DNA from 2 places in the Streptomyces sp. NPDC048353 genome. Region 2 is predicted to be linked to the other one. Evidence: riboswitches for the same ligand, from Rfam matches in the RefSeq annotation. Region 2 holds a riboswitch; the other holds the start of a gene.

Region 1 (4,408 bases), on a different contig from region 2:
GTCGAGCCGCTCAGCCTGGATGAGGCCTTCGTCGACCTGGAGGCCGGGGGACAGGCCGACGACCGCGACAGCGCGCGCAGGGCCGGGGAGCGGCTGAGACGGGACATCCTGGCGACGACGGGGCTGTCGGGGTCGGTGGGGCTCGCGGGGTCCAAGATGATCGCGAAGATCGCCTCGGAGGAGGCCAAGCCGGACGGCCTCGTTCTGATCGAGCCGGGCACGGAGCGGGAGCTGCTGGGGCCGAAGTCGGTGCGGATCCTGCCCGGGGTCGGGCCGGCCACGGGTGAGCATCTGCGGCGCGCCGGGATGACCACGGTCTCCGATCTCGCGGAGGCGGGCGAGGACGAGCTTGTACGGCTCCTGGGGCGGTCGCACGGCACGTCGCTGTACAGGATGGCCCAGGGGTACGACGACAGGCCCGTGGTGGCCGAGAGGGACGCGAAGTCGGTGTCGGTGGAGGACACCTTCGACGTGGACCTGCACGACCGGCTCCGGATCCGCACGGAGGTGGAGCGGCTGGCGGAGCGGTGCGTGGGGAGGCTCCGGGGGTCCGGGCACTCGGGGCGGACGATCGTGCTCAAGGTGCGGCGCTATGACTTCTCGACGCTCACGCGGTCCGAGACGCTGCGGGGGCCCACGGACGATCCCGTGGTGGTGCGGGAGGCGGCGGGGCGGCTGCTGGAGGGCGTGGACACGACGGGCGGGGTGCGGCTGCTGGGGGTCGGCGTCAGCGGGCTCGCGGACTACACCCAGGAGGACCTCTTCGCCCAGGCGGAGGCCGATGCCCAGGCGGAGGCGCGCGCGGAGGCCGAGGCGGCGGCCGGGGGCGCCTCGGCCGGCGCGGATGCCGTACGGGGCGCGGAGCACGGGGCGGGGCCAGGGGCGGCGGGTGCCTCCGCCCCGCCGGCCGAGGCGGAGACACCGGCGGAGCGGCGGTGGGCGCCCGGGCACGACGTACGGCACGCGGTGTACGGAGCCGGCTGGGTGCAGGGCAGCGGGGTCGGACGGGTCACCGTCCGGTTCGAGCAGCCGGGATCGGCGCCGGGCCGGGTGCGGACCTTCCCCGTCGACGATCCGGAGCTGGAACCCGCGGACCCGCTGCCGCTGGTGGGAGGCGGGGAGGGGACGGCCGCGGTCGCCTGAGGGGGACGGGCCGGGCAGCGCCGACTGCGGGAGGCGCCCAGGGGGCGGACGCGTACCGCCGGGGCAGCCGCGGCGCGGTCCGTCGGGTCTGGGGCAGCCGATGGGGCCGGCCGGCTCGTCAGGCCTCTTCCTGGCCCGCCAGACGGCCGAAGTCGCGGTCCGGGACCGGCGGGAGGGCGATGTTGTAGTGGCGGTACAGCTGGAGTTCCTGCTCCGGGGAGAGGTGGCGGCCCACACCGAAGTCCGGGGCGTCCTTGATCAGGGCGCGCTCGTACGGGATGTGCAGGCCGTCCTCGACCAGTTCGCTGGGCTCCAGCGGGACGAAGGCGTCCCGGCTGAAGAGACCGGTGCGGACCGCGGCCCACTCCGGTACGCCGGTCGCGTCGTCGAGGTACACCTCGTCCACGGTCCCGATCTTGTTGCCGTTACGGTCGAACGCCTTGCGGCCGATCAGGCTGCGCGGATCGATGTCGGTCTGCACGGTCCCTCCAACTGGTCGCGGCTGCTCTACAAAGACTACGAAAGTGCACATCTGGGATGTCGGCCACTTGAGCGACGGCACGGGGAAGCGCGCTGGTAGGCTGGCTGTGGCTGTCGACCCCGTGCGGGAGAGTCCTCCGGAGAAAGCTTTCGGAGGCGCCGAAGGAGCAAATCCTCCCCGGAATCTCTCAGGCCCCCGTACCGCACGGACGAGGTCACTCTGGAAAGCAGGGCGGACGTCAGACGGCATTCGCTCTCACCGACGGTGAAAGCCGGCGTGCCCCTTCGGCGTGCCGGTGAAGCTCTCAGGTTGAGATGACAGAGGGGGAGGCCGTCCGGGCACCCGCGCCGTGGTGCTTCTCGCAGGTCGTGACGACCAGGAGGCCTCCGTACATGACCGCTCACCGCACCCCGCTCTCCGAGCTCGAGCAGGGCATCCCGTTCGAACAGCGGCACATCGGGCCCGACGCCGAAGCCCGCGCCAAGATGCTCGCGCAGGTCGGCTACGGCTCCCTGGACGAGCTGACGGCCGCCGCCGTGCCGGACGTGATCAAGAGCGCCGAGGCGCTCGGCCTGCCCGCCGCCCGTACCGAGGCCGAGGTCCTCGCCGAGCTGCGTGAGCTCGCCGACCGCAACCAGGTCCTCGCCCCCATGATCGGCCTCGGCTACTACGGCACCTTCACCCCGCCGGTCATCCTGCGGAACGTGATGGAGAACCCCGCCTGGTACACGGCGTACACGCCCTACCAGCCGGAGATCTCCCAGGGCCGTCTGGAGGCACTGCTCAACTTCCAGACCATGGTCGCCGACCTGACCGGTCTGCCCACCTCCGGCGCCTCGCTGCTCGACGAGGGCACCGCGGCCGCCGAGGCCATGGCCCTCTCCCGCCGGGTCGGCAAGGTCAAGAACGGTGTCTTCCTCATCGACGCCGACGCCCTGCCGCAGACCATCGCCGTGATCGAGACGCGCGCCGAGCCGACCGGTGTCGAGGTCGTCGTCGCCGATCTGAGCGACGGCATCCCCGCCGACGTGGCCGAGCGCGGTGTCTTCGGCGTGCTGCTGCAGTACCCCGGCGCCTCCGGCGCCGTCCGGGACATCAAGCCCGTCATCGACGCGGCGCACGAGCTCGGCGCCATCGTCACCGTCGCCGCCGACCTGCTCGCGCTGACCCTCCTCACCTCCCCGGGCGAACTGGGCGCGGACATCGCCGTGGGCACCACCCAGCGCTTCGGCGTCCCCATGGGCTTCGGCGGACCGCACGCCGGCTACATGGCCGTCCAGGACAAGCACGCCCGCTCCCTCCCCGGCCGCCTCGTCGGCGTCTCCGTCGACGCCGACGGCAACAAGGCCTACCGTCTGGCCCTGCAGACCCGCGAGCAGCACATCCGCCGCGAGAAGGCCACCAGCAACATCTGCACCGCCCAGGTGCTCCTTGCCGTCATGGCCGGCATGTACGCCGTCTACCACGGTCCCGACGGGCTCAAGCAGATCGCCCGGCGCGTCCACCGCTACGCCACCGTCCTCGCCGAGGGGCTGCGCGCCGGCGGCGTCGAGGTCGTCCACGAGGCGTACTTCGACACCCTCACCGTCCGCGTGCCCGGCAAGGCGGCCGAGGCCGTCGCCGCCGCCCGCGAGGCCGGGGTCAACCTCCACCGCGTCGACGCCGACCACGTCTCGGTCTCCTGCGACGAGACCACCGGACGCGCCCAGCTTGGCGCCGTCTGGAGCGCCTTCGGCGTCGACGCCGACATCGAGGCCCTGGACGCCGACACCGAGGACAAGCTGCCCGCCGGGCTGCTGCGCACCGACGCGTACCTGACCCACCCGGTCTTCCACGCGCACCGCTCCGAGACGTCGATGCTGCGCTACCTCCGCAAGCTCGCCGACCGTGACTACGCGCTGGACCGCGGCATGATCCCGCTCGGCTCCTGCACCATGAAGCTGAACGCGACCACCGAGATGGAGCCGGTGACCTGGCCCGAGTTCGGCCAGATCCACCCCTTCGCCCCCATCGAGCAGGCCCAGGGCTACCTCACGCTCATCACCGAGCTGGAGGAGCGCCTCGCCGAGGTCACCGGGTACGACAAGGTGTCGATCCAGCCCAACGCCGGTTCGCAGGGCGAGCTCGCCGGTCTGCTCGCCGTCCGCGCCTACCACCGGGCCAACGGCGACCACCAGCGCACCGTCTGCCTCATCCCGTCCTCCGCGCACGGCACCAACGCCGCCAGCGCCGTGATGGCGGGCATGAAGGTCGTCGTCGTCAAGACCGCCGACGACGGCGAGGTCGACATCGCGGACCTGCGCGCCAAGATCGAGCAGTACCGCGACGAGCTGTCCGTCCTGATGATCACCTACCCGTCCACCCACGGTGTGTTCGAGGAGCACGTCGCCGACATCTGCGGCGCCGTGCACGACGCCGGCGGCCAGGTGTACGTCGACGGCGCCAACCTCAACGCGCTGGTCGGCCTCGCCAAGCCGGGCAAGTTCGGCGGCGACGTCTCCCACCTGAACCTGCACAAGACCTTCTGCATCCCGCACGGCGGCGGCGGCCCCGGCGTCGGCCCGGTCGGCGTGCGCGCCCACCTCGCGCCGTACCTGCCGAACCACCCGCTGCAGCCCGCCGCGGGCCCGGAGACGGGCGTCGGCCCGATCTCGGCCGCCCCCTGGGGCTCGGCCGGCATCCTGCCGATCTCGTGGTCATACGTGCGTCTCATGGGAGGCGAGGGTCTCAAGCGCGCCACGCAGGTGGCCGTCCTCGCCGCGAACTACATCGCCAAGCGCCTGG
Region 2 (4,408 bases):
GTGCAGCCCGGCGGCGACCAGACCGGCGAAGTGGGCCATGTCGACCCACAGGTACGCCTCGACCTCGTCGGCGATCCGGCGGAACTCCGCGAAGTCCAGCTGACGCGGGTAGGCGGACCAGCCCGCGATGATCACCTTGGGGCGGTGCTCCTTCGCCAGGCGCTCGACCTCGGCCATGTCGACCAGGCCGGCGTCGTCCACGTGGTACGCGACCACGTTGAACTGCTTGCCCGAGAAGTTCAGCCGCATGCCGTGCGTGAGGTGACCGCCGTGGGCCAGGTCCAGACCCAGGATCGTGTCGCCGGGCTGGGCGATCGCGAACAGCGCGGCCTGGTTCGCGGAGGCGCCGGAGTGCGGCTGCACGTTGGCGTACTCGGCGCCGAAGAGGTCCTTGACCCGGTCGATGGCGATCTGCTCCGCCACGTCGACGTGCTCACAGCCGCCGTAGTAGCGGCGGCCCGGGTAGCCCTCGGCGTACTTGTTGGTGAGGACGGAGCCCTGGGCCTCCATGACCGCGACCGGAGCGAAGTTCTCCGAGGCGATCATCTCGAGGGTGGACTGCTGGCGGTCGAGCTCGGCGTCGACGGCGGCGGCGACGTCCGGGTCCAGCTCGTGGAGGGGAGTGTTCAGAAGCGACATGGATCGATCCCTAAGGGGTCTCAGTTCCCGGCGGAGAACGCGGCGTACTCGTCGGCGGAGAGCAGATCGTCCGGCTCGCCCGTGACACGTACCTTGAAGAGCCAGCCACCCTCGAACGGAGCGGTGTTCACCAGGGAGGGGTCGTTCACGACGTCCTCGTTGGCCGCCACGACCTCACCGGTCACGGGGGAGTACAGGTCGCTCACGGACTTCGTCGACTCCAGCTCGCCACAGGTCTCGCCCGCGGTGACGGTGTCGCCGACCGCGGGGAGCTGGGCGTAGACGACGTCCCCGAGCGCGTTGGCCGCGTACTCGGTGATGCCGACCGTCGAGACGCCGTCCTCGGCGTCCGACAGCCACTCGTGCTCCTTGGTGTAGCGCAGCTGCTGGGGGTTGCTCATGACCTGATTCTCCTGGATCGGGGGAGTGCTGATGAACGTGGGTCTTGCGAAATGAGACGAGAGATGAGACGGGAGGCGGCGGGGCGCCGGCCGGCGGAGGGGCGCGCGGCCGGATCCCCCGGCCGCGCCGACGTCACTTCCGACGCTTGTAGAACGGCAGCGCCACGACCTCGTACGGCTCGTGGGTGCCACGGATGTCCACACCTACACCCTGCGTGCCCGGCTCGGCGTGTGCCGCGTCCACGTACGCCATGGCGATCGGCTTTCCGAGGGTGGGGGAGGGGGCGCCCGAGGTGATCTCGCCGACGACCCGGCCGTCCACCACGACCGCGAAGCCGGCCCGCGGCACGCGGCGGCCCTCGGCGACCAGGCCGACCAGCTTGCGGGGCGGGCTGGCCGCGGCCCGCTCGGCGGCCGCCTCCAGGGCCTTGCGGCCGACGAAGTCGCCGTCGTTGGTCGTCTTCTCGAACTTCACGACCCGGCCCAGACCGGCGTCGAAGGGGGTCAGACCCGTGGTCAGCTCGTGACCGTACAGCGGCATGCCCGCCTCCAGGCGGAGCGTGTCGCGGCAGGAGAGCCCGCAGGGGATGAGGCCGACCGGGGCGCCCGCCTCGGTCAGCGCCCGCCAGACGCCCTCGGCGTGCTCGGGCTTCAGGAACAGCTCGAAGCCGTCCTCACCGGTGTAGCCGGTACGGGCGATCAGCGCGGGGACCCCGGCGACCGTGCCGGGCAGCCCGGCGTAGTACTTCAGACCGTCCAGGTCGGCGTCGGTCAGCGACGCCAGGATGCCGGGGGACTCCGGGCCCTGGACGGCGATCAGCGCGTACGCGTCGCGGTCGTCGCGCACCTCGGCGTCGAAGCCCGCCGCCCGCGCGGTGAGCGCGTCCAGCACGATCTGGGCGTTCGAGGCGTTGGCGACGACCATGTACTCGCTCTCGCCGAGCCGGTACACGATCAGGTCGTCGAGGATGCCGCCGTCCTCCTGGCAGATCATCGTGTAGCGGGCGCGGCCCGGGCCCACGGTCGAGATGTTGCCGACCAGGGCGAAGTCGAGCAGCTCCACGGCCTGCGGACCGGTGACCGTGATCTCTCCCATGTGCGAGAGGTCGAAGAGGCCCGCCTTGGCGCGGACGGCGTTGTGCTCGTCGCGCTCGCTGCCGTAGCGCAGCGGCATGTCCCAGCCCGCGAAGTCGGTCATGGTCGCGCCCAGGGAGCGATGCAGGGCATCGAGGGCGGTCAGGCGGGGGGCGGCAGTGCTCATGGGTGTGGCTCCCGGGTCCCAGGGCGAAAAAGATCATGACGACGAGGACGATCCTCCCCATCTGTCATGGAACCTGAGAGGTTCACCGAGAGCATCCTCGGCTTGCACCTTGGGTGGGGCGCGACGAGCGCGCCCGCTTTTCAGATCTGCCTCATCCGCGCGGTACGGGGCCTGAGAGATTCAAGGGAGGGTCTTGCTCCTTCGGCGCCCGGACCGCCGCAGCGCTGCTGCGGCCCGTCCAGGACTCTCCCGCGCGGATTCGAGCGGCCGGTATGTGGTTGTGTGCGCTTGGCGCGCACATCATTGCACGCGGGTCCTCGTCGGCAAATCGCTTGTGCCTCATTACTGTCTCTTTACACTTCTTGGGGAAGGGTCTTCACGACCCGACAGGGGGAGAAGCGATGACGTTCCAGAGAACCGGCGCCTACGCGACCAGTACGGCCGTACCGGCCCCGCGCGCCCGGGCCAGGACCCGTCGGCGCGGCGCCTCCGCGCGCCTGCTGCGGGACCTGCGCGACCGGGACGGACACGGGCCCCGGGTCCTCGCCTTCGCCCCGGGGGACCTCGTCGTCGTCTCCGGACTGCCGGGCAGCGGCAAGTCGACGCTGATGCGCCGCGCCGCCGGCGGCCGCGGCATCGACTCGCAGGACGCCCGGGAGCGCTGGGAGGCCCGGATGCCCGGCGTCCTCCCGTACGCCGTCTACCGCCCCCTGGTCCGGATCGCGCACTACGCCGGGCTGCGCCGGGAGCTGCGCGCCGGCCGGAGCGTGATCGTCCACGACTGCGGCACCCAGTCCTGGGTGCGCGAATGGCTCGCCCGCGAGGCCCGCCGCCGCGGCAGCGCCCTCCATCTGATCCTGCTCGACGTCACCCCGGCCGCCGCCCGCGAGGGCCAGCGCGACCGGGGCCGCGGCGTCTCCGGATACGCCTTCGCCCGGCACCGCCGCTCGGTCGGCCGGCTGCTGCGTTCCGTCGAGGCGGGCCGGCTGCCCAGGGGCTGCGCCTCGGCCACCCTGCTCGACCGGGACGCCGCCGCCGCCCTGCGCGAGATCTGCTTCCGCGAGGCCGGCTGACCACCCCCTGACCAGCCCGTCCCCGGCGGGCACGATCCCCGCACCGCCCGGCCGGGAGCCTCGGACGGCGCCCGCGACCGACGCGCTCCGTATGCTTTTGGCCACGGCGGCGTCAGGGCGGCATTAGGGTTCTGCCCCGAGGGCGCGTGAGCCGGACGCGCGAGAAGGGGACCGAGGACCGTGGACGTTACGTGGCCGGGCAATGAGCTCGAAGAGGTGCTGGCCGCCTCGCTCGGCAACCCCGCCGCCGGGGGCCGCCTCGTCGAGGTGCTCGGACGCAGCCCGGTCTGGGTCCCGCTGCCCAACGGCGGCAGCCCCGAGAGCACCGACCTCGACCTCCCCACCATGGAGATCGACGGCGTCCCCTACGTCCCCGTCTTCAGCTCCGAGCAGCAGTTCCTCGCCTGCGTCGGCGGCCACATGTCCTTCACCGTCGCGCCCGCCCGCGAGTTCGCCCGCGGCCTCCCCCCGCAGCTCGGCATCGCCGTGAACCCCGGCGGCACCGTCGGGGCCCCGCTGCCCCCGCCCGCCGTCGCCGAGCTGTGCCGGACCGGCCGCACCCCGCTGGACGGCCCCGCCACCGGCGGCCGGGTCCGGCTCTTCGAGCCCGACTGGCAGGACGACCCCGTCGACTTCCTCTCCGCCGCGGCCGCCGAGTTCGAGGCCACCGGCATCGTGCTGAGCGCCCGCCGCGCCCTGGCCAGCGTCGAGGGCACCGAACCGGCCCTGTTCGTCGGCGTGCAGCTCGCCGCCTGGGACGGCGTCGACCGCAACGCCCCGCTGGACGCCCTCGGCCGCGCGCTCGGCCGCGTCGAGGTGGCTTGGCCGGTCAATCTCATCCTCCTGGACGTTGCGCAGGACCCCGTGGCCGACTGGATGCTGGAACGGGTGCGCCCCTTCTACCAGCGCACCGCCGGCTGAGCCGGGCATCACGGCATGACACGTCAGGAAGCTGGACCGATGGACGGACGAGGGGCGGAACACAGGTGAGCGCGTCAGGCACGGCCGCGGCCGGACAGGTCGAGCACATGCTG

Evidence for each region. Region 2 has a riboswitch for glycine ahead of gcvT (glycine cleavage system aminomethyltransferase GcvT). Riboswitches for the same ligand answer to the same signal wherever they lie in the genome.
Region 1: it holds a riboswitch for glycine, as region 2 does, so the genes downstream of both, gcvP (aminomethyl-transferring glycine dehydrogenase) here and gcvT (glycine cleavage system aminomethyltransferase GcvT) in region 2, are expected to answer to the same signal.

What each region holds. Positions count from the first base shown of each region.
Region 1 covers NZ_JBVJGU010000004.1:9,299-13,706, forward strand. The annotation lists gene ACZ6RC_RS15280 (DNA polymerase IV) at 1-1,143, shown strand, start outside; gene ACZ6RC_RS15285 (PRC-barrel domain-containing protein) at 1,262-1,624, opposite strand; glycine riboswitch at 1,739-1,837, shown strand; gene gcvP (aminomethyl-transferring glycine dehydrogenase) at 2,017-4,408, shown strand, end outside.
Region 2 covers NZ_JBVJGU010000010.1:227,901-232,308, reverse strand. The annotation lists gene ACZ6RC_RS30365 (serine hydroxymethyltransferase) at 1-639, opposite strand, end outside; gene gcvH (glycine cleavage system protein GcvH) at 660-1,040, opposite strand; gene gcvT (glycine cleavage system aminomethyltransferase GcvT) at 1,174-2,301, opposite strand; glycine riboswitch at 2,452-2,563, opposite strand; gene ACZ6RC_RS30350 (AAA family ATPase) at 2,703-3,374, shown strand; gene ACZ6RC_RS30345 (enhanced serine sensitivity protein SseB) at 3,555-4,295, shown strand; gene ACZ6RC_RS30340 (enhanced serine sensitivity protein SseB C-terminal domain-containing protein) at 4,361-4,408, shown strand, end outside.